Regions from separate parts of the Aminipila sp. genome, predicted to be linked through region 4. Evidence: riboswitches for the same ligand, from Rfam matches in the RefSeq annotation. Region 4 holds a riboswitch; each other region holds the start of a gene.

What was found. A riboswitch is a leader RNA that binds a small molecule or an ion and turns the genes downstream of it on or off. The one in region 4 is predicted to bind cobalamin.
Region 1: it holds a riboswitch for cobalamin, as region 4 does, so the genes downstream of both, RTW14_RS10965 (enhanced serine sensitivity protein SseB C-terminal domain-containing protein) here and RTW14_RS07305 (hypothetical protein) in region 4, are expected to answer to the same signal.
Region 2: it holds a riboswitch for cobalamin, as region 4 does, so the genes downstream of both, RTW14_RS10915 (hypothetical protein) here and RTW14_RS07305 (hypothetical protein) in region 4, are expected to answer to the same signal.
Region 3: it holds a riboswitch for cobalamin, as region 4 does, so the genes downstream of both, RTW14_RS10895 (S-layer homology domain-containing protein) here and RTW14_RS07305 (hypothetical protein) in region 4, are expected to answer to the same signal.

Annotation. Positions count from the first base shown of each region.
Region 1 covers NZ_DAMBYD010000007.1:75,174-83,000, reverse strand. Annotated here, with positions in the region: gene RTW14_RS10975 (ABC transporter ATP-binding protein) at 44-757, shown strand; gene RTW14_RS10970 (hypothetical protein) at 735-1,529, shown strand; cobalamin riboswitch at 1,625-1,834, shown strand; gene RTW14_RS10965 (enhanced serine sensitivity protein SseB C-terminal domain-containing protein) at 1,999-2,736, shown strand; gene RTW14_RS10960 (S-layer homology domain-containing protein) at 2,880-7,827, shown strand, end outside.
Region 2 covers NZ_DAMBYD010000007.1:63,997-71,823, forward strand. Annotated here, with positions in the region: gene RTW14_RS10910 (TIM barrel protein) at 1-869, opposite strand, end outside; gene RTW14_RS10915 (hypothetical protein) at 979-1,257, opposite strand; cobalamin riboswitch at 1,551-1,750, opposite strand; gene RTW14_RS10920 (DUF2149 domain-containing protein) at 1,808-2,122, opposite strand; gene RTW14_RS10925 (MotA/TolQ/ExbB proton channel family protein) at 2,109-2,741, opposite strand; cobalamin riboswitch at 2,861-3,031, opposite strand; gene RTW14_RS10930 (homing endonuclease associated repeat-containing protein) at 3,138-4,193, opposite strand; gene RTW14_RS10935 (arginase family protein) at 4,209-4,976, opposite strand; gene RTW14_RS10940 (NYN domain-containing protein) at 5,019-6,032, opposite strand; gene addA (helicase-exonuclease AddAB subunit AddA) at 6,087-7,827, opposite strand, start outside.
Region 3 covers NZ_DAMBYD010000007.1:56,196-63,430, reverse strand. Annotated here, with positions in the region: gene RTW14_RS10905 (DUF2284 domain-containing protein) at 1-126, shown strand, start outside; gene RTW14_RS10900 (homing endonuclease associated repeat-containing protein) at 158-1,207, shown strand; cobalamin riboswitch at 1,315-1,525, shown strand; gene RTW14_RS10895 (S-layer homology domain-containing protein) at 1,642-3,318, shown strand; gene RTW14_RS10890 (DUF4430 domain-containing protein) at 3,330-4,160, shown strand; gene RTW14_RS10885 (energy-coupling factor transporter transmembrane component T) at 4,150-5,061, shown strand; gene RTW14_RS10880 (energy-coupling factor transporter ATPase) at 5,034-7,235, shown strand, end outside.
Region 4 covers NZ_DAMBYD010000004.1:265,593-273,419, forward strand. Annotated here, with positions in the region: gene RTW14_RS07280 (SNF2 helicase associated domain-containing protein) at 1-697, shown strand, start outside; gene RTW14_RS07285 (NfeD family protein) at 743-1,225, shown strand; gene RTW14_RS07290 (SPFH domain-containing protein) at 1,253-2,176, shown strand; gene RTW14_RS07295 (methyl-accepting chemotaxis protein) at 2,385-4,349, shown strand; gene RTW14_RS07300 (class I SAM-dependent methyltransferase) at 4,433-5,098, opposite strand; cobalamin riboswitch at 5,308-5,521, shown strand; gene RTW14_RS07305 (hypothetical protein) at 5,763-7,475, shown strand; gene RTW14_RS07310 (InlB B-repeat-containing protein) at 7,586-7,827, shown strand, end outside.

The DNA of each region.
Region 1 (7,827 bases), on a different contig from region 4:
CAGTTTTTTAATGGGAAGAATTACTAGGAGAAAGAATATTAAGATGAAAATTGAGTTTCAGAAGGTAACGAAATCTTTTAACAAAGGAAAAAATATAGCACTAAAGGATTTTAATATGGAGCTGACGTTGGATAAAGGCATACATGCATTAGTAGGACCTAATGGAGCAGGGAAAACCACCATATTAAAAATATTATGCGGATTATTATATCCTACGAATGGTTGTGTTTTGATTGATGGAAAATCACTGGATGACAAATGGGCAAAAGATAACGTGACTATGATTTTGTCTGGAGACAGATGCTTATACTTTAAGAATACAGTTTTTGAAAATATGATGTATTATAGTATTTTACAGGGAAATAGTCCAGGTGAATCGAAAGCTTTAATTTATGAGTATGCAGAGGACTTTGGAATCCTTGATTACTTAAATAGACTAGTTGAAGGTCTTTCTTCAGGAGAAAAGAAAAAAGTCTGCATTTTAGCTGGATTATGCGCACAATCAAAGATATTATTGATTGATGAACCAACGTGGGGGCTGGATATTGATTCGGTTTTAGTATTACAGGAGTTGTTAAAAAAGCTGAAGGAAACAAAAGACGTATCAATAATCATCTCCTCTCATGATGTGAATTTTCTGTCTGGAGTTGCAGATGATTACCTATTTGTGAAAGCTGGTCAAAATAGGGGAAGAGTAACAGAACATTTAGAAGTAAAGGAGCTAATAGAAAATTATGAGAAAATTTGTATCTACTAACTTAACTCCTTGGGTATATGAACTAAAGTATGACTTGTTCCGACAATTTAGAAGTAAGATAGCATTGCTAATAAACATTCTTGCAAATATTGGGGTGTATGGATTAATTGTACTTGTTAATGACAGCAATGCAATATCCGAATGGTATGATGTCAGTGCTGCCAACGAAGGTATGTTAGTGTTAATTGGATATACATATTGGCAATTTAGTTATTTCATTATACAAGTAAATGTTTTCAACATTAGCGGTGAGTATTATAGCGGGATACTTGAGTCAAAATTATTAACAAAAAGTAATTTTATATTTTTAATGTTTGCAAGGATTATATCCAATCTTGCAATCTGTCTTATTGCTCAGTTATGTGTCGTTGTTTTTGCTAGTTTATTCAATATTATAAACATAACGCACATAGTTAAATATTTATTTAGCGTACTAATCTATGCCCCGGCTTTATTAGGTATATTTGGTTGGGCAGTAATTTTTGGCGGCATTACTTTAAAAATTAAAGTAATGGGACAGTTTATGTATGTACTTTCGGGAATCATGCTTATATTTTCAAGCGTATATAATATAAATTCCAATTATATACAATACTTATTTCCCTTTGCGTTAGGAATAGATATTTCGAGAGAAATATATTTGAATTTATCCGTTAGTATATATGAATGGCTTCAGTATATTAGTTTAAATGTGTTTTATTTATTTGCGGGTATTGTAGGTTTTAATAGACTTTTAAAAAGCAACAAAAAAAATGGATGTTTTAGTGCATAAGAAGGAAATTTACCATAACAGAAGTAGTCATTGGCATATTGACAAACTGAAAATTTGTTGTTAGTATAAATTCAATAGTGAAAAAGTGAATATTGGGTAATAATGTATTTTATGTTCCGTTAGTAGTAAAACTGCTAATGGCTAAGATGGAACACCGGTTAAAGTCCGGGACGGTACCGCCGCTGTAAGCGAGGAGTCTGAGCCTTAGCCCTGAAAAAAGGGCAGTCACTGAGTGAAAACCTTGGGAAGACTGGCAAAAGATGATGATACGCAAGTCAGAAGACAAACATAAGTTTTAAACATACCTCGGTTAGGGTGAAGGCTTGATTATAACGTGCTTGTTTTTTATAGCACGGGTTTAGAGTACATTAAAATAGACAGTTAAAAACGGAGCTGTGACTTATTTAAGTCACAGCTCTTTTTGGTTCACAAGATATTTTATATATGCAAGCAGGGAGGAAAGAATAACATGGAAGAAAGAAAAACAGAATTAACCGAATTATTTAAACAGTTTATACAGGAGAAAACTCAAGAGTGTGAGAGTGAATTTTTTAAAAAGCTCAATGAATCCGTGCTATGGATTCCAGATGCGGCTGAAGAACAAGAAGAAGGCCCAAAAAACTTTGCACTGTTAATGACAGGAGACGGAAGAAAGTTTGTTCCTGCATTTCTACATAAGAAATCAAATTTAGGCAGATTTAGACAAGAGCAGCTCGTTGAAATGCCATATAGCAAGCTTAAATATTTAATAATCGATTCCATGGCAGAAATAAATGGAATTGTGATTGCACCTTTCGAGGAAAATATAGTTTTAGATAGAAAGATAATGGAAATCATTGATGCACAGACCATGGGTATGACCTTGCGCAGAGAACAACACGTAGGAAAAATAAAACTCAGAAAACCCGAAACAGTGCCCTATGGCTTAGAAGATACTTTAATGCAATTCTTTGAGAAAAATATTGAGGTGGAGTCTGCATGGCTGCTTAAAGCTATGAGTGAAAACGAAATCTATGAACACTGGATGCTGCTGATAGATTTTTACGGTGAAAAAACACAGTTATTCCCATTAGTGGCAGAGATTATGAAACCCTACATGAAACCGGGAGAAATGTTTGAATTGATACAGAAAAGTCCTGATTTTATCACCAATGAAATAGAACCTGCCAGGATATATACCAGAATCAACAATAAAAATTTATTTTAAGGAATGAAATCAATAGGTAAACGAGTGCATCTCAGTGAGCAAGCGAGTAGATCCAGTGATTTTAGGACAAATAAAGGAATTTGTAAAAATGTCGAGATATCAGAATTATATGTAGTAAGGTAAAATTAAGGAGGAAAGCTAAAATGGGAAAATGTAAAGGTAGTATTTTTATTAACATTAGAAGGCGATGCCTATCCATACTTTTGGTAATAGTTTTTATTTTGGGAACGTTACCAGATATATCGTGGGCTGATGAATCAGGAGAAGCAAGCATTCCCGTATATTTAACAGTTAGCGCAGAAGGACAGATCTTAAAGGATAAGTCTGGGCAACTAATAGTACAGAAAAAGTTAGACGTAACGGATAAAGATGGTGATAACAAAATCACCATAGATGATGTAATGCTCTGTGCTCATGAGCAGTATTATATCGATGGTACGGAAGGCTATGCAAGTAGTGAAGGCAGTGCAACAAAGCTGTGGGGAATTGAAAAGCAGGATAAGTCTATATTATTTAGGATGAGATACCGTTTTACCTCATTAGTTAGTGACACAAAATTTGAAATTCCAAATCCTAGCAATAATGACGCAAAGAATTTTCAGATTTTTGCCACTATTTGCAGTGAAAAAGATAAAGCTGCCAGTGCGGTTTTTGTTGATAATAAGAGTACTTCTTCCTTTTTTTCGGCAAAAGCTGCTTTACAAACAACGGTTATAAAAGGTAAAGATTTTCCATTAAAATTGGCATATTTTGATTTAGCCAAAGCTAAGTCCGGAAAAGCTCTTACTGGATATGAAGTTATGGCATATACGATGGAAGGTGAATCTGCAGTTGTTTCACCAAGTATCAGTGATAAATCTGGAAATATTATTCTGAATTTCCCAACATCAGGTACTTATGTACTTTCAGCAAAACCATCTGAAACTGCTACGATTACAGCGGCTGCACCGGCATGTGTGGTTAATGTACTAGATAAAGCACCAGAATTCAGCAAAGTTGAATTAGCTTTGAAAGAAGATATGAGTTCACCGTGTATGTTGAGCCCTATTTTTGACAAAGAGTTGAAGGAATACAGCCTGACAATTCCTGAGGATGTAAGTGACATTTATTCTTCAATTTACATGGAAGATAATATAGAAGGTTTAGGTTGGATTTATGGAAGTTTTGCAGATAATAAATGGACTAACAATGGACTTGATTATTCATATGGAGTGCCTAGTAATATTCATATTAAATCAAATGTAAGTAATATTCGTATTGGAATGGAGAATTCATGGAATCTAAATGAATTTATCAATACATTTACAATTGCAATCAAAAGAAAACCAATTTTTACTAGCTTAACTGTAGACGGATTTGCAAAAGAAAATTTCAATCCATGGGCAAATTCATATGAGGTTTATGTGAAGCCAGGGCAGGAGAATATTGATATAACACCTGTAGCCAAATCAGAAAGCTCTACAATCACTATAGGTGGAAAGGATGCGGTAAGCGGACAAAAAATGGCGTTAACTGCAGATAAACTTGAATTTGATGCGGAGGGGCAGGCAAAAGTTCCGATAGTGATTCATAAAGAAGATGAGAATTATGTAGACAATACATATACTCTGATTTTAAAAAAAGAACTTGCTACGGAAAAGCCAACTATCCTGTTACAACCTGCAAGTGCTAATTATATCCAGAACGATAATGCAGCAGCTCTGGAGATTTATGCTAGTGCAGGAGGAAATCTGCAATATCAGTGGTATAAAAATGAGGAAAACAATAGTGACAATGGAACTCCCATAGAGGGGGCAAATGCTGTTAGATATGTACCGACTACTGAATCAGCAGGAACAGCTTATTACTATTGTGTGGCAACCAATACTGATACAGGGAAAAGTACAGCTTCAGAACTGGTTTCTGTACTTGTAGAAGCAGAGCCTACACCAATTGTTGACTGGGATGTTGAAGTACCAGAGGTTTCAGAAAAAAATAAAGGGTTTTTCGGAGAATATACACATGGATTCTATTATAAACAGGGAGATACTGAGGTAATACCACTTAAGGTAACTGCATCAAGCATTGATTTGGGCGGAAAGTACAGTTATATGTGGACTATACAGAATGGTACTAGTACTAGTCATGTAAACTCGTCAATAACATATACACCCAAAACAGATAAATATTATGGATTGCAGTGGATATATTGTACTGTTACATATACATATAAAGGAAAAAATTATACAACTAGTTTGTATGACAAACCAATTGCTGTTTATGTGGATAAGCCAGATGTGGCATATCCCGAGGAAGTTTTAAAAGCATGGAAAGGCAGTGGAACGGAGGAAAGTCCATGGCAGCTTGCCAGTCAAGCAGATTTAACGAAATTAAAAGATTTTGTTAATCAGGGCTACAGCTTTGCAGATATGCATTTTAAAATGACTAGCGATATTGTGCTTGATACTGACTGGGCTTCAATAGGCGGTGGCAACGGTGATGATAAAGGTGTAAGTTTAAAACCGTTTTCTGGAGTGTTAGACGGAGGCAATTTTACTTTAACATATGCGGAGGGTGCCAACAAACCTTTATTCCGCTATGTTCGTGAGAGTACCGTTTGCAATCTTAAAATTTATGCACCGTATTTTAAGGGATATCTCCTTGTTTCGGATTATGTGGTCGATTACGGAGAGGACGGAGATTATAATATAGGAACTGGCGGTAGCTACGCAAAAGGATGCCCTGATACAATAAATATTCAAAATGTTACTGTTAAAAGTGGCTCAAATTTAAGAGGTAGTGGTTTCATTGACGGAGGTGCTTCAGGAGGAAATACGGTTAATATCACAAATTGCGTCATTGAAAAAGGCGTTACTATGGGTAAAGACAAGGAAACCGGAGAAATTGTGGGAAATGTAGCATCATTTGCAGGACGAATAAGTGGCACTATTATTAATTGTGTAAGCTATGCAGATTTATATAGCACGGGAGCTGCCAGTGGTATTGTATCAGGTAAGAGTCAGAGCATGGGGCCGTTCAGCTTGATGAATTGTGGTTTCTGCGGAAGTATTACCTCTACTGGTAGTTATGTGGGTGGAATTATTGGAAAAGGATATCAGGCAGACTCAGCTCCAAATACTCTTTGTGTAACAATTCAGAACTGTTATGTAGATGCTGTAGTGAAGGGAGCAAATAATGTAGGAGGTCTCTTTGGAGCAGAACCAGGATGTATTCAAAACTGGTCAAATTCATATATAAGAAATAATCATTTTTATGGTACTGTGGAAGCAACTGATGAGAATGCAAATGTAGGAAGTATCATTGGATATATGGCGTCATTAAATAAATGCAACGTGATTGAAAATAATTATTATCGGGAAAATTGTGGTGCACAACGTGCAATTGGTGGAGTTGGATGTGTGGATACAAGTTGCACCACTGTAAATAAATCCAATAATCAAGTTAAGTATATTGATACAAGTAAAAGCATGGAAGGTGTACCATCTGGAGTTGCAAAAACAAATTATAACAGAACAGATGATCCCATGGGTGTAGATTGTGTGAAACTAGCAAGGAAGGCCACTACATCTGAAATGGCAGATGGAACAATTACGGAGCTTCTGAACAAGGGAGAAGGCAGCCTGAAAAATTGGGTTAATGGGAAAAAATATCCTGAAATCAGCAAGGAGCCTGTGGCGTATGCCCTTGAACTTTTGGGGGAGTATAAAAACACATATTACATAGGGGATACACTTGACTTGTCAGGAATGTCCTTTATTGCAAGTTTAAGCGATGGAACAACGAAAAGGCTTTCTTCTAAGGACATAACGATTACGGGTTTTGACAGCAGCAAGAGGGCTGTACTGACACTGGTTGCGACATACGGAGCGGCACAGATGGAATTTCCTGTAACAGTCCTTAAAGCACCGGTACAGGAAGAAAATACTATAACTGTTTACTTTACTTTGCTGGGTGATTCATCTCATGGAGAAGAGGGTGAAAAGCACACATTGAAATCTAACAATCTGGAAACATGGATTGCCAAAACAGCTTATACAGTGGATGTAAATGCCAAGGTTCGTGATATATTTGAAAAGGCACTAAAGGAAGCGGGGATGAAGTGGCAAAACCCAACAGGAAATTATGTTTCCTCCATTACATATAAGGACGTAAAACTGGCTGAATTTACAAATGGACAACTTTCTGGATGGATGTATACTCTTAATGGAACTCATCCGTCTTTGGGACTTAATGAGCAATTTCTTGAGAATGGGGACCGTATTGTATGGCATTATACAGATGATTATACTAAAGAAGAAGGTTCTGAGAAATGGGGAGGAAAAGCATATAAGCAAGAATCTGAAAACGGTGTAAGTATAAAAGCTAGGGTGTCTGTAAAAGCAACAGTAGATTCTGATGGAAAAGCTATTGTAAAGCCATCGGCAGAAGATATAAAAAAAGCTATAGATGAATTAATAGAGGCTGTGAAGAAAGACAAATCTTCTGAAAAGGAAATAATTATTAATGTAACAAGTGATTCTAAAGCTAAATCTATTGAAACTATTCTACCAAAGGCATCTGTGACAGCACTACAAACCGGTGTTGACAGATTGACAATAAGTACCTTAGTAGGAGAAGTAAGTTTTGATGCAGATATACTGAAAACTTTTGCAAACAGTGTAACGGAGGATCTTAAGATAACTATAGCAAAAACTGATGCAGTAACAGTGGTTACGGGTATATCAGGAGTTACAGAGGAAGCAAAAAATGCACTTGAATCAAAAATTAAAGGCAGACCTATATATGAGTTTACTGCAGAAAAGGGAAATAAAATTATTTCTGAATTGGGAGGGAAGGCAGTCTCTGTAGTTCCATATACACTTGTCAGTGGCGAGCAGTCGGAAGCTGTAGTGGCATACTGGATGAAGCCAGATGGAAGTCTTGAAATAATTAATAATGGTCATTTAAGTGATGACAGCAAGCATTTCATTATGGAAAATAATCACTGGTCAACCTATGTCATAGGCTATAATGAGGTAAAATTTGCAGACACTGCAAGTCATTGGGCTAAAAAGAATATTTTATATCTTGCGGCAAGGGACATTATCAAAG
Region 2 (7,827 bases), on a different contig from region 4:
CGATCTATTACACTTTTTATACCGATGTTGGTTATGGGTTGATGGGTGTCAATATTCAATATGTGCTTATACCCAACACTAAACTTTTTAAAATAATCTTCTGGTAAATCAGGTACTATGCTGATGTTTTCTTTAACATACTCCCCACTTAAGGATTGATGCAAATGGATTCCTTTAATATATCTGCAAAGTATATCATGCTCATCCAGCATTTTATGTATATACTCAATTGCCTGTTTTTCATCTTTGAGCTCCAGATTTGTACACATTAAATGTCCTACGTCAAGCATTATCCCTTTATTTTTATAGTGTACTTTTTGAAGAAGCCGTTTAGTTATTTCGGGCCGTGTAAAATCTAATCCTGCCCAATGTAAGTTTTCCATTAGAAATTTAAATTTATATTTTTTATTATCTAAAAGTATATTTATTAATTCTGCGGATTTATCAATTACTTCTTCATCGGTGTGAAGCCATTTATAGGTATATCCTTCTTCTATAGAAACATCTGAAACATGAAATACTACATATTCAGCACCTGCCTGACTTGCTCTATCCAAATCATCACTAAGCATTTTTATCAGTGCATTCCGGTCTTTGCCTCCATAAAACAGCTCCCACGTTCCTTTATTTTTAAATTTGTGAAGTAATTTAATCTCATTTTTATCCCAAAAATCCAACCAATCACAAAAAAATGCTAAATGCCATCCTTTTATAAGTGTTTTTTCTATATTAAAGCTACATTTTTCACCGCCCCATATGGCTTCAATTCCATGGCAGCCATATTTATTGCACACTTTTCTTAGTTCTTCACTATTTTCATACTCATCTAGAACATTGTCTACAAGAGGCATGTTTATTAGTTGAATCATATTGTATCGAAATCCTTTCAAATTAAAAAAGTCTCTTAATGAGTACTGGAAACTAATTTCTGTTATACTCAACTAAGAGGCTTCTGTATTTTATTTATTACAGTTTTAGTTAATACAAACAATAGCTTTCATAATTTTCTCCCATATATACCCACACATTTTCTCCCATTTCTATTTTTTCGTTAAATGTCAAATTAGGGATTAAAAGCTTTATGCTTGTTCTTTTTCTTCCTATAACAGTGATTCCTTCCCCAGTTGGAGACTTTTTAAATTCATCGATTTTCTCTGACAAATTAGAAATACCCGTTTCTTTAGAAAAATTATCTACAAATTCCTGAGTATTTGCATAAACTACATTGTCCTGATTTTTGAACCAATTAACATTCATGGTGTTCCTCCTTATATTTAGCTATAATTATATATTTATGATTTTAGAGCATCTGACCTTCCTGCAATTTCTTTCTTAAATTAGGCTAGGTCATAAACGATAAAAATCTATAAAAAAGGATGAGGGTTATAACAGGTTTGCTCACATGCAAAACTGTTATACCCTCAGGAATGAAAAGGCATCTTAATATAAATAAACAAAAAAACTGTAGCAAAGCTGCTACAGTCCGTTTTTCTGTAATATTTATCATTCTTAAAACCCTAAGGTTTATAAGCATCACCGATTACCCGTCGGCTACTCGAACAACTTATGCAGGTCTTCTGGCTTACGTATCATCATTGTTTCCTGCCTTCCCAAGTATAAACTCAGTGGCAAATAGGAACAACTCCTCGCTTACAGCGGCGGGACCGCGCAGGACTCTAACCTGCTTCCCTCTTAGCTACTAAACTAATCGTCGTCTTGTATCAATTAGACTTTAGTCTGTAGAACATAAATGGTTTATTCAATTTACAAACTAATGGTAACACTTTTAGGTAACATTTGTCAACCCCTATTCCTTTTTCACTATGTACATTTTTCCGGTTTTTTCATCTTCATATACAAATCCTTTTGAATCGTAGTCTTCTGACAAGGAGCCATCTTTTATGGCATCTTCCAAATCATTCACCTCAACCAGCTGATCTTCTGTAACAACATCCATGATTTTACTTAAGTCCACATTCCAGAACATAATGATTGCAATCATCAAGCCACAAGAAAATACAAGCATTACATCTACTAGGTTACCCAGACTTTCCATGGGGTTTATGTCTTCTTTGTTTTTATAATGCCTTCTCATACTCAAAGAGTTATTATTTCTTAGCATTTGCATCAACCTCCTCCAACATGCTTTCCATTACTAATTCAAAAGTAATCAGATAATCTTCATACCACTTTTTACGTATATTGGAAATGACACAGCAGATTGCTGCCGAAATAACCCCTGAAATTGTAGTATCAAAAGCTATTGCCAGCGATTTAGACAAAGTCTCAGTATCACCATGTCCCAAAGCGATGATTCCCGGTCCTAAAGGAATTAATGTACCTAAAAGTCCAAACATAGGTCCCAGCTTTGCCACTAAATCGGTAATTCCTACTGCTTTATCGTACTTCTCCTCTTCCGTTGCAAGCAGCCTTTGCGCTAATGCGGTTAGTGATGTTTTCGGCATATCACTGGATTCTAGAAGAACATTTAAGGCTGCCTTCTGCCTGGCTGGCAGCCCGCTTCCTTCAATTGTTTTTTGCAAATCATTTTCTTCATGTATTTTTTTCAGCAATCCAGTTGCATCTAATTTCTTTCGTTTTCTTCTTTCTGTAAAAAATTCTACTGCAAAATCTCCAAACTGCCATACTGTAACAATCATTAATAATAATAATACACACATACATGGCTTTAAAAGAATTTGGCCTATTAAATGCAGTATATTACTTAATCCAAAACCCATTATCATTTCTCCTATATTCTTATACTTTTATTTATTTGATTATTGGGTCAAAAAAAAGATCTTTAATTGGCATGCAAAAAAGACCTTATATTCCACATACACGCTCCTTCATACCCAATAACGTATACTTACATATGGCAGGTTTCCTGACTTGTGACTCTTTCTCCGAACGTCTTCCCAGTTTCCCAGTGACATTATTCTTCGTCCTCACTTACAGTAGAGGTAGCTGTGCAGGATTTTCACCTGCTTCCCTTTTAAAAATTTCTTCACCTATATGTATTTAAATATTAAATTTTACCCAATAATAATATCACTAAATATTGGTAGTTTCAACAATATTCGTCATAAAAAAACAGACTGGTTAAAATAAATAGTCTGTTTTAACAAAATTTCAAGTTATAAATTTACTTTATTTTTTATCCTTCGTCTGATTTTCTGTGTATTGGTTTTATCTAACGATTCCACTCCCACTTGAAAAAGCACATTTCTATAGCTTCCACAAGCCTTCATTAATCCGTCGTAGACATCCTCTGGCAATTCTTCTTTAATGGGAGCACGTCCTAGTTCAGTAACAATTTCTCTCAGCTGAATTAAATATTGTTTTTCATTTTTGCTTAAATTCATCACTTTATATAAGCCATTACTTAAAATCTCCGTATGATGTTTTCCTTTATTTTTTCTATCATCCAAATATGTTTCACTAAATGACTTTGGCTTTTCTATAGGCTCCATACCAATTTGGTGTAAGGTATTTCTCCATGTTTTGCACTTGATTTTAAGTTTTTCTTTAACTTCATTTTCAATTTCCTTTCTGAGTGGAGATCGGCCCAGTTTTTGTGCCTTGGATTTAATCTTCTCCAATAAAAGTTTTTCTTCTTCAGTAAAATCATTTACAATAAAAAGCATATGCTTATTTTTCCACTCTTGGTTTATACCTGCAGCCTCAAGTACCTGGTTCCAAGTATCAAACTTATATTTCAAACCCTCAACGCAATCTCTCATTTCTACCAAATGTGGCGGTCTATGAAGTTCATCAGCTTTTTCCCTTATTTGATTGAGAAACTCCTGACATTGCTGTTCTCTTTCCTCTATAATTTTAAAGCTATGTCCACCACTTCCAGCTTTTGTTGACATAACCGCTGCTTTTAATGCTTTCGGCCAATTCCCAAACCGGTGTTTAATGTACATATGATAAATCCAATATACTTCTTTCTGTGTGGGCACATGGTCTAAATCTTTGGCACGGCTTCTAATATAATCACAAAGGTCTTCATCCGATAAGCTTTCATATACTTCTTTCCCAGTTATTGATTTTATTTTATAAACACTCATTAAATTCTTATGTTCTGTTAATTCAATATGGTACTCAAGTTCCCCACATTCAGCGGCCTTGGACGCTAAAGCTTCTAGTTCCAACCTATATTTATTAATTTCTGCTAATTCTATGGTCATATTATATTATTTCCTTTACTTTATCTTTCTTTCATCTTTTAAAAACCTCAGTAAATTTGCATTTACTTCATCATTATTTTTTACTGCGCTAAGCTTTCCCGTCTCATTTGCACATTCTCCGCAAAGATCTATTCCTATTATTTTTCGCTTAGGAATGATTCCATGAAGAATATTTTTTAGTTCAGTGAGTTTCATATTGCCCTGACTCCAGTTTGTCTCAATAACTCTTCTGCTTAGCACGTCCTTATCAATAGATATGTAAACTGGATACTGTTCACTTAATTTCTGGATTTGAGAAAAATCATTCTTCTTAATCTGCTCACTATCAATGCAGATAAGCTTATCTTTATATTTTTCATCTAAAGCCAATTTTTGTTCTTTACCAATTCCCATCAAAACAATTTTATCAATAAATGAATTATTCTCCAAGCACTGTACCACCCATGAGCCACAACTTAAAATGCTTTTAAAGACTGGTTTCTGCATATCTGTATGATAATCAAAAACAACAAGGCTAAATTTCTCTCTTATTTTATCTATCCAAAATTTGGTCGCATAATGATAATTTCCTGAATCAATAAAATGCAGTCCTTGTGGTGACATATTCTTTATCGTATCTTTTATAGTTTTTTCTGCCATACTATCACAAAAGCAGTTTTTCCCCTGTAGCTTGGAAAAATCCAGCCATATGACATTTTCGTCTTTATAAAACTGCTCATATTTGTAAATGCCTGAAAAATTCATAATTGTTATATATGATTTTTCTGTTCTACTCGTATTCAATTCTAATCCCCTCATTCATTAAAGCATATTCTCACTTCAAAGCTAAATAAATTTAGACATGCAGACAATTTTTTTCTTTGCTCTATTTATTTTGATTTCTAGTTGACTTATACTTTGAATAAATTTTGCAAAAGTAGCGTATCCATAATCCTTTACCTCAAAGGTATCAAAATTACCATGCACCTTTTGCCCCAATGTTGCTAACTCTATCCCATTTTTCTTATTTGTTTTTACACAATTAATAATAAATTCATCTAACTCTTCCTTGCTTATTCTATTATCTTTTATCCTAACTGAGACAAGTTTACCGTCTTTAAGCAGTTCAAAGCAGCCCATTTCCTCAATAAATTTAGACAAAAAGCTGTATCCGTAATTACGAACATCGAAGTCGGAATACTTTTTTACCAACCGATTTCCAATCTCTGCCAGAACTGTATTTTTACCACGATTTTCATTTTCAGTTATGATTGAACTTATATAATTTTTAATAAGTTGTTCCTCTATAACTCCATGATTTTTCTCAATCGAATGAACTTCACCAGCTTTTTCTGCATCAACCAAGCTAACCTCTTCACTATCCGCCTTCGCAGCTAACCCCTCTTCCATAAGCTCATCTTCATTTTGATTTAATAGCACTTCTAATATGGTAAAAACATTGCAAGCAGCTCTAAAAGAACGTGGTGTTTTCTCTTCGCCCATTCCTATCACATTCATGCCTGACTCTCTTAGCCTACTAGCTAACCTAGTAAAATCACTATCACTGGATACGATGCAGAATCCATCAACATTACCCGTATACAAAATGTCCATTGCATCTATAATGAGTGCTGAATCCGTAGAATTTTTCCAAGCTGTGTTACTAAACTGCTGTATTGGTGTTATGGAATTTTCTAGAAGTTCCTTCTTCCACTTATTGGTCTGTTTGCTAGTCCAGTCTCCATAAATACGTCTATAAGTAATAACACCATATTTGGTCATTTCATCCAATATACATTCAACATACTTGGCCGAAATATTATCTGAATCTATCAGTACTGCAAATCTCTTATCTGCCATATTTCACCTCACCTTTCAATCTTCTATCACGAAGAGTTTAAACTAAACGTATTTTTATATTTCAATAAAAATCTGTGCATTTAACATATAGATATATGCTTCCCTAACTTTCACACCTTTAACCACTTCAATAGCTTCACGGTAAAGTTCAATCTGCTCTCTATAGGTTTCTTTTATGTAGGCTATTTCGTGTGGATCTGTAGGGTTGTCAACCCGATTGGTTTTGTAATCCAGTAATATGTATTTGTCTCCTTCTCTGAAATAACAGTCAATGATACCCTGCACGATTATATCTTCACCCTTAATTTTCTTCACCAAATTAAATGGTGTTTCTTTAAATATCTCATCTGCCTGAGCAAGCCTTTTGCCTAACTTTGAGCATTGAAATTTAATGATCATTTTCGCATGCTTTCTCGCCTCAACTGCCTCTTCACCAGTAAGCAGCTGTCTATTTTCAAGATCGGTAATAAAGCCTCGAACCGATTCCAATGCTATCTTTTCCTCTTGGGAGCACAAGCCATAACCTTCTTTAAAATCCCAATGCTCCAATACGCTATGTATAATAGTGCCTCGCTCTGCTGCTGTAAATCCTGATGTTTGACCTTGTGCAAATTGAGGAACAGCCAATGCCGCATCATAGGAGCTTTCATAATAAAGGCGTTCATAATTTTCTGGAGTCATGCCTTCTTCTGAAAGTAAATCACTTATTTTATTCAGCTTACTCACAGAGAATTTCGACTTCAAAAGTCTTGCATATTCATATCCATATGTAAAAGAAAGCTGTTTATCAATCTGAGCATAAATCTGTGCGTATGACGCTCCATTCACATCCATGCCCATTTCATTTGTATCCATATGGTTAAGTAATTTTTTAAGCTGTTCTTTTCCGTCATTAGTCTGGGCATTCTCAAATGATATTTCTTGTGCATCATGGTAATACACGGATATATCACTGGCTGAGATTGCGGGCATAATCATATCAAGATAACAAGATGCTCTAAATACATCCGGTTCCTCCAAGCTTTCCTTTGCCTCTCGGAATTTCTGCAAGTCCTTTACACTTCCCAAAAGAATTAGTTTATCCTGTGCCCTGGTAAATGCCACATAAAGAATTCTTACTTCCTCTTCCAGGTCCTCCTTTTTTCTTTTATTATCAATTGCCATCTGAACAAGAGTCTTTTTATAAAAGTGTCGCTGTCTATCTACGTACCGAAGTCCTAATCCAATGTTTTTATGGAGGTCTACTGGTTTTCTGGCATTGGCATTATTAAAGCGCTTGCCCATGCCTGCAACAATAACCATGGGAAATTCTAATCCTTTACTTTTATGGATAGTCATAATCCTTACAACATCATCATTCTCTCCCACAAGAGTTACCTGCCCCATAGGAACTTTTTTTTCTTTAATAGCATCTACATATGTAATAAACCCAAAGAGCCCTTTCATCTGTGAAGCCTGGAACTGTACAGCTTTATCTATTAATGCTCTCAAATTCGCTTGTCTTTGCATACCACTTGGTAATGCTCCCACAAAGGTATAATATTCTGTATCCCATAGCAACTTCCAGATTAATTCATCCAAAGGCATAAATTCAGCCATTTGTTTCCACTCAGCCAGTTTTGCTAAAGCATCAGCACATTTTTTAAGAAGCTGGTGATTTTTATTTGATTCATTAGTTATATTTGCATATAGGTTAAATGCTTCAAAATATGATGTGTTTTTGCTATTACTCCTTATCTGAGCCAATTCCTCAACTGTAAATCCGAAAATACTAGAATGAAGTACACTAATTAGT
Region 3 (7,235 bases), on a different contig from region 4:
ATTGAATCACTGGGGGGAAATGTAGGAAAAACATGTAGCAAATTATTTGGAATTGATCTTGAATGGATAGAAGAAAATAAGTTGCCGACATATTTTGTTTTAGTGTGTGGATTACTAAAAAAATAAAAAATGTCTGTCGATAGAAAGGGAACCTGGAATGCACCAAGGAAATATAGCAGAGAAGTATAAAAAGGAATTCTATGAAATTGTAGATGAAGGTATTCGTTCAGGAAATTTGGAATACGATGAAGGTATTGAAAATGCGGAACAGATATATGAGTTTTCTCAAATTAATTCAGGTAAAGGGAAAGCTATGTATTCTAATTTTTCAGATGAAGATTTATGTGAGATATTAAAAGCAAAAGCAAAAGAATTAGGATATGTCCCAGCGCAAAAAGAAATTTATTGGCTATATAGAGTATATATAAAGCGGAGATTCGGAAACTGGCCCAGGGCACTTGTTGCAGCAGGACTTTCAAAAAAGGCGGGAAAATGTGGGGATTCATATGAAAAAATAAAAATGAATGCACAACTTGAAAAAGAACTGCTTGGCACCCTTAGGCGTAAGGCAGAAGAATTGGGCAGACCGCCTCACATGCACGAAATGAAAGAGTTAGCTGACTATTTTAAACATAAGTTTAACACTTGGGCAGAGCTTCTTGATGCGGCGGGTATTGATAACCAATGGAAAAATTGGGAGCCGGCTTATAAAGTGAAAGATTTGCCTGAGGAGGAAATAATGCTGCTTGAATATATACATAAAAAAGCAATAGAGCTGGGAAGACCTCCTATGAGAACAGAGATAACAAGTGAAATCAGAGAAAAACTGAAAAAACGCTGCGGCACATGGCGGAATATTATGTATCAAATAGATTTGGAGCCTATACAGAAAATTAGGCCTTTTAATGCTACTTATCTTGACGGTAGGAGAAATAAGCTTATTAAACACAGTGAACTTTTAGAGGGAAGTGTATTTAAACTTGTTAATCCTAATGAAGAAACAATAAATCAATTCAAAATTCTAAAATCTAAGGCAGATAAACTTAAAAGGCCTTTGGTAAAATCAGAAATTCCTAAAGAAGTTTACAACAATTTGATTACTCAATGTGTAAATTATAGAAATATTTTATATCAGATAGACCTGGAACCTCTTGAAAAGTCTAAAGAAAAAGAGATTGAGAAAGAGCTGAGAAAAATGAGGAAATGAAAAGTTGATAGTGCTCATATTGAACTACATGTCTATTTACAATAAAATACTTTGGTGATACAATAGCTAATAATAGGCAAGGAGAATTTAGCCAATAAATAATTTAATATTTAAATGCTGTTTGTGTTTCCTTTCAGTCAAATTGACAGAAAGGTGTAATAGGGAATCGAGTGTAAGTCTCGGACGGTACCGCCGCTGTAAGCACTAAGCGCATGTTTTGACAAGGTCAGCCACTGAGAAATTGGGAAGGCAAACATGTGCGTTGGATATAATTCCTGGAAGTGTAAGTCAGAATATCATCACGAAGGTTTAGGTTTTAACCCACGAGTCATGGGATTGAATAAGTTTTATACACAGAAATACGGCTGTGGTAGTCATTATGGGCTGCCACAGTATTTTTTTGTGCAAAGAAAAGAATGAAATGGAGAGGGAAAATGAAACAAATGAAGAAAAGTATGCTGTCGCTATTCTTAGTATTGGTTCTGGCACTTGGCAATGTTGCCAGTGTTTTTGCCATTACAGAGAAAGGCACCATTGATCAGGCGGTAACAGAGACTGCAAAGTATTTACAAAAAACGGTATCAGACCCACAACCTGGATCAATAGGCGGGGAATGGGTCATTATGGCGTTGGCACGCAGTGATTATAAGGTTCCTCAAAGTTATTATGATAGCTATTATGCTGCAGTAGAGAAGAATGTAAAAGAGTGTAAGGGCATTTTACATGAAAAGAAATATACGGATTACTCACGGACCATCATTGCATTAAGCGCTATAGGCAAGGATCCTACAAATGTAGCAGGATATAATCTGCTGACACCCCTTGGAGATTTTAATAAAACCATATGGCAGGGAATAAATGGACCCATATGGGCGCTTATTGCCTTAGATTCGAAAAATTATCCTATGCCGCAAAACAAGGACGCTGAAGTTCAGGCTACTAGAGATATGTATGTAAATGAAATTTTAAAAAGACAACTCTCCGATGGTGGGTTTTCATTGACTGGAGGAACTACAGGTTCCGCAAAAGGAGATGAGGCTGCAGATACAGATATTACAGCTATGGCATTGCAGGCATTAGCGAAATACCAAGACCGTGCAGACGTAAAATCAGCTATAGATAAGGCCATAGTATGTCTGTCAAAGCAACAGAATGAAAATGGGGGATATACCTCATGGGGAGCTGTTAATTCTGAAAGTGTGGATCAGGTTATTGTAGCGCTTACAGAATTAGGTATTTCTGTTGATGACAGCCGCTTCGTAAAAAATGGGCATACATCAGTAGAAAATATATTTCAATTTTATATAAAGGGAAATGGATTTAAACATGTATTGTCAGAGTCCAGTGCAAATCAAATGGCTACTGAACAGGGATTTTATACTTTAGTAGCGGTACAGAGAGCATTAAATGGAAAAAATAGTTTATATCGAATGAGCGATACTAAGGTCGCTGCGGATACATCAACACAGACAAGTGGTGCAAATAATACAGCTGCAGGATTAAAAGACAAAAATGCAGATGTAAAAGTTATGCCCGTTACGAAAGAAGGCAGAACTTTTACAGATATTGCAGGTCATAAAAACCAAAAATCCATTGAAGCATTAGCTTCTAGAAGCATTATTAACGGTAAAACAGATACCACTTTCGAACCGAATGAAACGATGACTCGTGCAGAATTTGCAACAATTGTAGTCCAAGCCCTTGGACTTACCCCTAAAGCAGGTGATGTGTTTACAGACGTATCAAGCAAAGCATGGTATGCAGGTTATATAGGCACAGCTTTCCAGTATAAAATTGTAAGCGGCACATCTGCAACAACTTTTAATCCAAACGGAAGCATCACAAGACAAGAGGCTGCAAGCATGGTCGCACGTGCAGCAGCATTATGTGGCATGAATACCAATATGGATGCATCAACTATTCAGAATACACTTGCGCAGTTTAATGATTATGTGGACGCAGCATCTTGGGCAAATAGCTCATTAGCCTTTTGCTATAGTAACGATGTTTTAGATAAGTCTGATTTAAAGATCTTCCCTAATACATTGATTAAGCGTTCAGAAATTGCAGAAATGTTATATCGTATGTTAGGTAAAGCCCAGTTAATGTAGGAGATAGGATTGTGAAAATAAGTAAGAATAAAATTTATGCAGCGGTGGCAATTATTGCTATATTATCAATTACGTTCGTTTGGGGTGGAGGGTTTGCTAAAAGCAGCCCTTCCTCTGATTTAAAGAATAAAACAAGCATAGAAGCATCGAAACAAGAAGAAACAAGTAAAAGTGCGGTTAATGTGGACGCGGAAAAAAACAGTGCTGCAGCTACGACAGAAGAAGCGTTAAAAACTAAAAAGGCAGAAGAAACAACGAAGACAGCGGTAAAGACTGTAGAAGTAAAGGTTAATAAAAAAGATGTAGCGTATAGCGAATCTAAGGGCATGGAAATTGATTCGTCAACGGGTAAAGACAAATATCAAACAGATCCAGTACCGGAGGGAAAACCAGTTCCTGTAGAGCCGGGCACTGTGAAAATTACAAATAAAGCAAAAACCTGTACCTTGTCAATTGAATGTAAAACCATATTAGATAATATGGATAGTCTGGATAAAGAAAAAGTGGAATTAGTGCCAGAAGATGGGATTATTATGCCTGCTACTAAAGTAACCTTTTATGAAGGCGAAAGCGTGTTTAATTTATTGCAGCGAGAAACAAAAAACAACAAAATACATATGGAATTTTCTAATACACCAGTATACAATTCAGCTTATATTGAAGGAATCCATAATCTATATGAGTTTGACTGTGGAGAATTATCTGGATGGATGTATAAGGTTAACGGATGGTTTCCAAATTACGGATGCAGTCGATATATCATTAAAGAGGGAGACGTCATCGAGTGGGTTTACACCTGTGATTTAGGTCGTGATGTTGGAGGCGGATTTGATGAAAAATAGATGCAGTGTAGATGCATTTTCCTCTTATCATCCATTGGTAAATTTTTTATATTTTGCGCTAGTACTTATTTATTCTATGGTACTGATGCATCCCGCTTGCCTGATAATATCTTTGATTACGGCATTTGCATACTCCATCTATCTGAAGGGGAAAAAGGCAGTGAAATTCAATTTTTTTGTACTTCTTCCTATGCTGGTAGTAACCGCAATTATAAATCCTGCATTTAACCATGAGGGCGTTACCATTTTAACCTACTTGCCTAACGGAAATCCCCTGACATTGGAATCTATTTTATATGGAGTTGCAGCAGCCACTATGCTGGCTGCGGTTGTATGCTGGTTTTCCTGTTACAATGAGATTATGACTTCAGACAAATTTGTATATTTATTTGGTCGGATTATTCCGGCGTTATCTTTAATATTATCCATGATACTTCGATTTGTACCACGGTTTAAGAACCAAATTAAGGTTATCTCTAATGCACAAAAATGCGTTGGCAGGGATGTTTCAAATGGGAGTATTTTACAACGGGCGAGAAATGGAATTACGATTTTGTCGAGTATGATTACCTGGTCGTTGGAAAATGCTATTGAGTCAGCAGATAGTATGAGAAGCAGAGGCTACGGACTGCCTGGCAGAACTGCATTTTCAATCTTTAATCTTGAATATAGAGATAAAAAGGCATTAACAGCAATAGGAGTGTTAGGTTTTTGCGTACTGTTAGGTCAATACTTTGGTATTCTTTATTTTAGATATTATCCGACGATGAAAGGTCATACTTTAGGAATAGGAATATTTTTCTACCTTCCTTTTTTAGCTTATGCCGCACTATGCATTGTACCAATTATTATCAATAAACAGGAGGAGAAACAGTGGAAAGCTACTCAATTAAACAGTTAAATTTTTCTTATCCTGAATCTCAGAGACAAATACTTAGGGACATTAATCTGACCATTTCTCAAGGGGAATTTGTGACATTATGTGGACCTTCTGGATGTGGTAAGACTACTTTGTTACGTCAATTAAAGCCCATTTTGTCACCTCATGGCGTTCGAACCGGTGAGATACTATTTGAAGGAGAAGACCTTGAATCTTTGAATCAAAGGATGCAGAGCTCGAGAATTGGATTTGTATTGCAGTCACCAGACAACCAGATTGTCACAGATAAGGTATGGCATGAATTGGCATTTGGATTAGAAAGTTTGGGATATGATACACCTACCATAAGGCTTAGAGTTGCAGAAATGGCATCTTTTTTTGGAATACAGACGTGGTTTTATAAAAATGTATCAGAACTATCAGGAGGACAAAAGCAGTTACTGAACTTGGCGGCCATTATGGCCATGCAGCCATCGGTACTGATTTTAGATGAGCCTACCAGCCAGCTTGACCCCATAGCCGCATCAGATTTCCTGGCAACTATAGGAAAAATCAACCGAGAGCTGGGAACTACAGTAATCATGACGGAGCATCGGCTGGAAGAAGTACTTCCCTTATCTGACAGAGTGATTGTAATGGATGATGGCGTTGTTATGGCAGCTGGTTCGCCTAAGAGTGTGGGACAACTTCTTAGTAAGAGTGCACATAAAATGTTTTTGGCCATGCCGGTTCCAATGCAGGTATATGCAGGTGTCCCCAATGAATTAGAATGCCCGATTACTGTTAGGGAAGGAAGAGAATGGTTAAATGAATTATCAGAAAGTATTTCCTTACAACCATTAGCCCTTCAAGAAGAAAGCAAGGAACGGGAATGTGATAAAAGCTGCTCAGAGCAGCTAATGGTGGAGCTAGATCAGGTTTGGTTCAAATACGAAAAAGACTTACCAGAAGTTGTTAAAGGAGTAAGCTTAAAAGTAAAAAAGGGTGAATTGTTTACACTTTTGGGAGGAAATGGCACAGGTAAAAGTACCACCTTATCTTTGGTGTCAGGAATGAATAAACCTTATCGAGGAACTGTAAAAATAGAAGGAAAGCTTTTATCTGATATACCAGATAATGAAAAATTTGGGGGACTATTAGGAGTACTTCCACAAAACCCGCAGGCCTTATTTGTTAAAAAGTCTGTAAAAAAAGATCTATATGAGATGCTTTCATCAGTAAAAATTTCTATGGAAGAAAAAGAACAGCGTATAGATGCAGTGTCTGAACTGTGTCAATTAGATTTGCTTTTAGAACAACATCCTTATGATTTGTCAGGAGGGGAACAGCAGAGAGCAGCTTTGGCAAAGGTTCTGCTGTTAAAGCCAAAGATTTTGCTGCTGGATGAACCAACCAAAGGGTTAGATGCAGAATTTAAGCAGACTTTTGCAGCTATTTTAGAGGGTTTAAAACAACAAGGCATTACGATTATTATGGTGAGCCATGATGTTGAATTTTGTGCTAAGTATGCAGATCGATGTGCCATGTTTTTTGATGGAAATATAGTGACAGAAGGTACCCCAAGAGAATTCTTTAGTGGGAACAGTTTTTATACTACAGAGGCTAATCGTATGGCTCGTCATTTAGCGCCGGAAGCAATTACGGCAGAGGATATCATTCAAATCTGTGGTGGAAGGAAGAAAAATAAAAAGTACGAGCAAAATAATAAAATTGCTTCTATTTTAGCTCAATTTGATTTTACTAAAAGTTCTAAAAAGAGTGAAGAAATAAGGGGAGATGTACCTAAGAAAAAACTTAGGTTCTGGGAACGGAAAAAGGCAGAATCAGATCAAGCGGTGAATAAAAGGCAAGTTATCTGTGACCAGGTGGCATTAAATCAGAGGAAACTTTCAAAAAGAACAAAGGTGGCGGCAACAATGATTTTGTTACTCATACCACTTACTATTTTTTTGGGAATATATTATTTAAATGACCGCAAGTATTATTTTATATCTATGTTAATCATACTGGAAACCATGCTGCCCTTTGTCATGATTTTCGAGGATAGAAAACCTCAGGCAAGAGAACTCATTATTATTTCGGTTTTGTGTGCCATTGGGGTAGCAGGGAGATGTGCATTTTTTATGCTGCCTCACTTTAAACCAATTGCAGCTGTCGTCATTATTGCAGGAGTTGCTTTTGGAGGGGAAACGGGG
Region 4 (7,827 bases):
ATTATATAAGGCAAATCTAGCAAAAGCTAAACTTGAAATTGGCAGAGAAATTAAAGAAGGTGGATTTGAATCGAATAAGATTGCGATTCTAGCACTATTGACTAGGCTAAGGCAGATTTGTTGTCACCCAGCTTTATGCTATGAAGATTACAGGCAGGGAAGCAATAAGCTGGATGCTTGTATTGAAATCATTGAGGAAGCAATATCTGGAGGACATAAATTGCTTGTCTTTTCGCAGTTTACTTCTATGCTGGAAATTATAGAGGGAGAACTAAGGAGTAAAAAGATAGCATATTACAAGCTTACAGGAAGTACGTCCAAAGAAAAACGTGCACAATTAGTGGAAGATTTTAATAATGAGTCTGAAGGATTGCAGGAAAATGAGGAGCATGTAAAAGTATTTTTAATTTCTCTAAAAGCAGGAGGTACAGGATTAAACTTAACTGCTGCCGATGTGGTTATTCATTATGATCCATGGTGGAACATTGCAGCACAAAATCAGGCAACAGACCGGGCACATAGAATTGGGCAGCAGAAAAAGCTTCAGGTTTACAAAATCATTGCAGAGGGAACAATAGAAGAAAAAATATTAAAACTTCAGGAAAGTAAAAAGGATTTGGCAGAGGCTATTGTTACTGAAAATCACAATTTTATAACTAGTTTGTCTGGAAAAGATTTGATGGAGTTATTAATATAGTTGTGATATAATTAACATAACGTTGTATCGAAAGGGGGAAAGCATGTGTCATTAGAATCGGGAGCAGGATTCATTATAGGAAATTGGCCTGTTATATGGGTAATTGTTGCTATAGTATTTGGAGTTATTGAAGCTGTAACTATGGGACTCACTACTATTTGGTTTTGTGGTGGGGCTGTAGTAGCTGCATTAGTGGCCATGGTTGGTGCTCCGCTGGGAGTACAGTTTGCGTTGTTTTTAATTGTGTCAATAGTTTTATTGTATTTTACAAGACCTATCGCACAAAGAAAATTGAATGTTGCAGTTGAAAAGACAAATTCGGATGCTTTAATTGGAGAAATTGGGTTTGTTACAAAAACTATTGAACCATTTTCTACAGGACAAGTGAAAATTGAAGGTAAAGAATGGACTGCTATTGCTGAAAATCGAGAACTGCTAATGGACAAGGATTTAAAGGTAATAGTTCGCAGCATTGAAGGCGTAAAGCTTGTAGTCATACCGGCAACAGAGCAGAATGCTGAAAAATAAAAGGGTTAAATTTGGGAGGAAAAAATTATGTTTGGTTATATTGGAGGATTATTATTATTAATAATTATTATTCTTTTACTGGTTACTAATATTCGAGTTGTACCTCAGGCTAAAGCCTATGTTGTGGAAAGATTGGGTGCATACAATGCTACTTGGCAGGTAGGTCTTCATTTTAAAATACCTCTTATTGATAAGATTTCAAGAAAAGTGTCCTTAAAGGAACACGTTATTGATTTCCCACCTCAGCCAGTTATCACAAAAGATAATGTAACTATGGAGATTGATACCGTTATATATTTTCAAATAACAGATTCAAAACTTTATGCTTATGGTGTTGAAAATCCAATGGCTGCAATTGAAAATTTAACGGCTACTACACTTAGAAATATTATTGGTGAACTTGAACTGGATGGTACGCTTACCAGTCGTGAACATATAAATGGGAAAATAAGAGTGGTACTTGATGAAGCTACAGATGCATGGGGAATCAAAATTAACCGTGTAGAGGTAAAGAACATTACCCCTCCAAGAGATATTCAGGTTGCCATGGAAAAGCAGATGAGAGCAGAAAGAGAAAGAAGAGAAGCTATTATTCGTGCAGAGGGTGAAAAGAACTCAGCTATCCTTATTGCGGAAGGTCATAAAGAAGCGGTAATTCTTGAAGCAGAAGCTCAGAAGCAGTCAGTTATCCGTGCAGCTGAAGCTGAATCAGAATCAATTCTTATGGTGCAGAAGGCTACAGCGGATGGTATCAAAATGATTGTTGACTCCGCTCCAACTAAGGAAGTTCTTGCTATAAAGAGCTTAGAAGCTTTTGTAGCAGCAGCAGACGGAAAAGCAACGAAAATTATTATTCCTTCAGACATTCAGGGAATAGCTGGTCTTGCAACTTCTTTTTCAGAGTTGATTAAAGAGGATAAGAAGAGCGCACAGCCTAGAATTAATGGGTAATTAGGAAATATAAGAACTACGGTATAGCTATATGGCTATACCGTTTTTTTTATAGGAGGAGCGCAGCTAGATTTTTGTATAAGTAAAACCTATTTATCAAATATTAAAATAATATAGAATATAATGTCGAAAAATGTTGTAGGAATCCCCACATTATGGTATTGTAGACTAATATTAATTAGTTTTTAGCATGGTGGAGGTAGCCGACATGAATACTATCAAATCGAAAATACTTACAGCAATTATACTATTAGTTTCAGTTTCTCTGGTTATAGTAGGAGGAACTTCTATTTTATTGAATTATAATAGTACAGTTAGTTTACTGGAACAGGTTATGCTAGAATCCTCTAAACTGGCATCAGATCGTGTTTCAAAAGAATTGGTTTCGTATCAGAATATAGCTATTGAGGCAGGAAGTGTTGCCAGGCTTGCAAATTCAGAAACCCCAATTACGGACAAGGAAAATTTAATAGATCAAAAGGCTAAAACTTATGGATTTCAAAGAGGAAATATTTTAGATGCAACTGGAAAAAGTATCTTTGATGGCAAAGATTATAGTGATAGAGAATACTTTCAAATGGGTATGGATGGTAAAGCATTTATTTCCACACCGCTTATAAGTAAAACAACTGGAGAGCTTACTATAGTTATAGCGGCACCCCTTTGGGAATCTGGAATCCCAGGGACCAAAGTAGTAGGGGTTGTTTATTTTATTCCAAAAGAAACATTCTTGAATGATATAATGGCATCAATTAATATTAGTAAACATTCAGAGGCATATATGATAGATGCAGAAGGTGATACAATAGCTGACGTTGATTTAGATACCATTAAAAATAATGAAAACATAGAAAAAATGGCAAAGACGGATTCCAGCCTTAAAGAACAGGCGGATTTACATGCGAAGATGAAATCAGGAAAAGGTGGTTTTGATACATATAAAATTAATGGAGATAAAAGAATTCTTGCTTATGAGCCAGTAGAAAGCAGGGAAGGATGGACCATAGGCATTTCAGCTCCACTAAAAGACTTTATGTCAGCAACGATGCGATCCCTAATAGCTACTGGCATTTTATTGGTGGTGTCTATGGTAATAGCCGCAATTATTGCTATTAAGGTAGCAAATAAGATTTCAAATCCAATTAAAATTTGCGTAGATCGATTAAAACAATTGGCTGAGGGAGACCTTAAAACAGAGGTACCTGAGATAACAACTAAGGATGAAACAGGTATACTGGCAGAAGCAACGGGAAAAATCGTTAAGGATTTAAATGATATAATTGTAGATTTAGCCAGACAGCTTACAGGAATTGCAAATGGTGATTTGACTATGAAAGCAATGATAACATACCCTGGGGATTTTGCAGAACTACAGCAGTCATTAGAAAAGGTGTCAGATGATTTAAATGAGACTTTAGAACAGATTAATCAGGCGGCAGAACAAGTTTCTGTAGGTGCAGATCAAATGTCATCTGGAGCACAGGCTCTTTCACAGGGAACTATGGAGCAAGCAAGCAGCATTGAGGAGTTGTCAGCAACTATAATGGAGATTTCTGATAAGGTAACTACTAATGCAGACATTTCAAAAGTTGCAAATCAGCTTTCAAATGAAACAAGCGAGGAAGTTCAAAATGGTAATCAGCACATGCTGAAGATGACCCAGGCTATGACTGAAATATCAGAAACCTCTGGGGAAATCGGTAAAATTATAAATACCATAGAAGATATTGCTTTCCAAACAAATATATTGGCACTAAATGCAGCCGTAGAAGCTGCTCGTGCCGGACAAGCTGGAAAAGGATTTGCTGTTGTTGCAGATGAAGTACGTAATTTAGCACAAAAGTCGGCAGAGGCAGCTAAGAATACAACAACTTTAATTGAAAGTGCTGTTTCCGCAGTTAAATATGGTACGGGAATTGCGGATGCTACAGCTAAATCACTAGAAGTAATTGTGGAAAAGTCTAGTGGCGTAACAGAGCAATTACAGAAAATAACTGCGGCATCTGTTGAACAGGCTGATGCAATAAGCCAGGTAACCCAGGGTGTTGATCAAATCTCATTTGTAGTTCAAACTAATTCTGCAACAGCGGAGGAAAGTGCGGCAACCAGTGAAGAATTAAATGCACAGGCACAGATGTTGAAGAGTCTGGTAGATAAATTTAATTTAAGATAGGATTGCACTTGTATTTATAAATCGAATACAGTGTTAATCAATATTAAAAGGAGGAAATCGTTTCCTCCTTTTATTGTATACCTTTATTTGATACATCTAAAATACACGATAGATTTCATAATATAAATCTCCATTTTTGTGTATAATTTATCAAGTATTTTGGGTACTTCATCTTTAGTATAAAATGGTGGTGTAAACCATCCTTTGGGCATTAGGACTTTAGTTACTATAAAATCTGTTGTTTTACGTTCTCCGCTAATGTAAAAACAACCACAAAATATACCGTCTTTTTTAAGAACTCTTGCAGTTTCTTTAAATGCAGTTTCCTTGTTAGGAAATGCATGAAATCCATTCATGGAAAGAACCAAATCAAAACTACCTGTTTCAAAAGGCAGATTGGACACATCCCCTTGTACACATTTAATATTGTTGATTTTCAAGTCTTTGAAACGTTTTTCTGCCTGCGAGAGCATATCGGTAGAATAGTCTAATGCAGTAATATCAGCGTTTTTAATCGTTTTATATTTACTTGAAGTAAATACTGCTGTTCCTACTGGTACATCAAGCATTTTACCATTGAAGTCATTTGGAATAAAAGAAAGCAGTGTTGGTACGTAATCCTCATCTTTCATACCCCAAGCCAATTTATTATAGGCTTTTGACCAGAAACTATTTGCAGTCAAAACATCGTCATAAATATGTTTAGATTCTTTATATGCATCTTTAATTTTATTCTCTATATCCTTCATAGAAATCACCCCCATCCATACATCTATATTGTACATTAAATTGTAGTAAAATTTTAGACTAATTGTATATTTTTTTATTTTAAGAAAAATGTTGAAATATGAGAATTAAAGTGATATGATAGTTGAAAATAACATAAATATTTCCAATTTGTATATATTTATGAAGTTTCGACATTATAATACAAAATTCGACAAAAGCAATAAAGTAAAAATTAAATAAAAATCTATGTCTGCCGGCGGAAGCCGACAGCTAAGAGGGAAGCCGGTGAAAGTCCGGCACGGACCCGCCGCTGTAAACGAGGAGTTCTTGACCATTCATTTGCAAGATGAAAAACGACCACTGGAAGCAAATAAAACTTTTGGGAAGGAGGACAAGAATGTAGATACGTAAGTCAGAAGACCTGCATGGATGAGATTCAAAACCGGTTACGAGGTAAATGACCAGGGGATAGTATTTTTAAAAACATTTTTTAGAATACATTAAAGAAAAACAGTGAAAACGGACTGTGGCATATTTCGCCACGGTCTTTTTTTGTGTTTAATTAGAAAGCAAATTTTGTTTATATAAAGCAAAGGGGGTGATTGTCATAAAAAAAAGAAGTACGGCAATTTTGCTGTATGGATATTTATCTTATCATCTTAAATTAAAGGAGGACCAAAAGAAATGATGAAATTAAAGTTAAGAAAACCATTAGCGGTGCTTATGATTATAGCTATGGTCATGAGCATGGGGCTGACTGCCTATGCTGCAGACTGGCCAACCTATCAGGGAAATGATATTCACAACGGGATTATCAATGCAGCACCAACCAACGGAAGTCCAAATGTCACACGTATTGATCTGCCGAAAAATGGATCCGGTTGGGATGGTGTGGATTCAGCAGCTGTTATGGAAACCAGAAATGGAAATACCTTTGCTTATATACTTTATGACGGATATAAAGTTGCAAATGATAAGGGGGGCGGCAGACTAGCTAAAATTGACTGTACGGCATCTACTCCACAGGTAGTATGGGAAAAGCAGATTACCCAAAGTTCAGGATTCCAACTATCTTCTCCTTACCTGGATACTGAAAACCGATGCATCTATGTGGGGGCATCCGGATTTAATCAGAAAGCAAATAACGATGAGCTGACATTGACTGGAGGAGCAATCACAGATTGGTCTGTATCTTCTGCAGGAACAAATTTGGAAAATGGTAAGGTTGTTGTTTCAGGTAACCAAACTGTTACTTTGACTCAGACAAATACTAATTTAACTAGTGGTGAGACTCATCGTTCTGCCACTGGAGTAAAAATCAACGGAAGCAATGTAAATATGATTATTACTGCTAAGCTTAACGGTACTATAGTAGGAAGTAAGACATTAAACGCTTCTAGCCTAATCGATGGACATTACTATCTGAATGATAATTTCCAATCTACGGCAGAATCCGCTGTAAATACTGGGATAAATAATACGCTGGAATTTACCTATGAAATTTCAGGAAATGACAGCAATACAGTGGAGATTGAATATTGCCAGTTGTATGAACAGAACAGTTCTATTACAAAAGTAACAAATATTGACGGAGAACCTACTACAGAATGGTCTTTAGCCGTGCCAAACAATGCACAGATCAATACTCCTATAGTAAAGAATGGGGCTTATCTGTATTTTGGAACATGGTCAGGAAATGCAGGAACATATTATCAGTATGACATGGATAATGAAGAGTTAAAAGAATTTAATCCAGGTAACGGTGGTTTTTATTGGGCTGGTGCTGTTGTAGATGGATCGTATGTTTACTTTGGTGGAGATAAAGGCTATCTATATGCTCGTCCAGTAGGTAATAATTTTGATAATAATTCAGAAGGAAGCGTTATTAATTTATCCACTATAGGTGGAGTAGAATCAGGGAATGTGCGCAGCACCATTTCTTTGGTAGACGGACATCTTTACTTTACCAGCCAGGGTGGTTATTTATGGAGCTTTACTCCTGGAGCAGGAACACCAACCTTAGACTGGAAAGCTCAGCTAGCAGGAACTTCTACTTCTACCCCAACGGTAGTAGGAGATAATATCTATGTAGGATACTACAGTGGATTTAGTGCTGGAGGTGTTCAGAAGGTAGCCAAAACAGGAAACCATGAAGTTTCTACCGTAGCAACACCAGGACCAGTACAAAGTTCTGTATTGGTATATACAAACGGTGGAGTAGATTACCTGTATTTTAATACAAATTCTGGGACTGGAGCAGGCTATTGTTTCAATGGAAGCAATGGAACAAAAGTATGGCAGACACCGGGAGATACCTATGCATTGCAGGGTATGGCTTCCAGCGGAGGTGTGCTGACTTTTGGAAATGATTATGATCATTTCTATGTTGTACAATAAGGATTGATAGATAGGATAATCTGAGCAACTGTACAAAATCAGAGAAGGATGTGCCCCCCCGCCTAAGGTGACGGACACATCCTTATTTTAAGTAGAGGATGGTAAAAACAATGAAGCATAGAAAGAGAAACTTTCTTTTGAGTTTAGTGCTGTGTATGGCTTTGCTTTTGGGACAAGTGATGCCGGCAGTATGGAGCTATGCAGAAAGCGATATCACAGTGCAGGCAGGTGAGACGGAAAAAATTCAATTAAATGAAGAAAAAGAGACGAATCCTTCTATAGAGATTAATGAAAGTAAAAGTGAAAAAGAAGGTATAAATGAAGGTACAAACTCCGAAACAGACACTAAGGA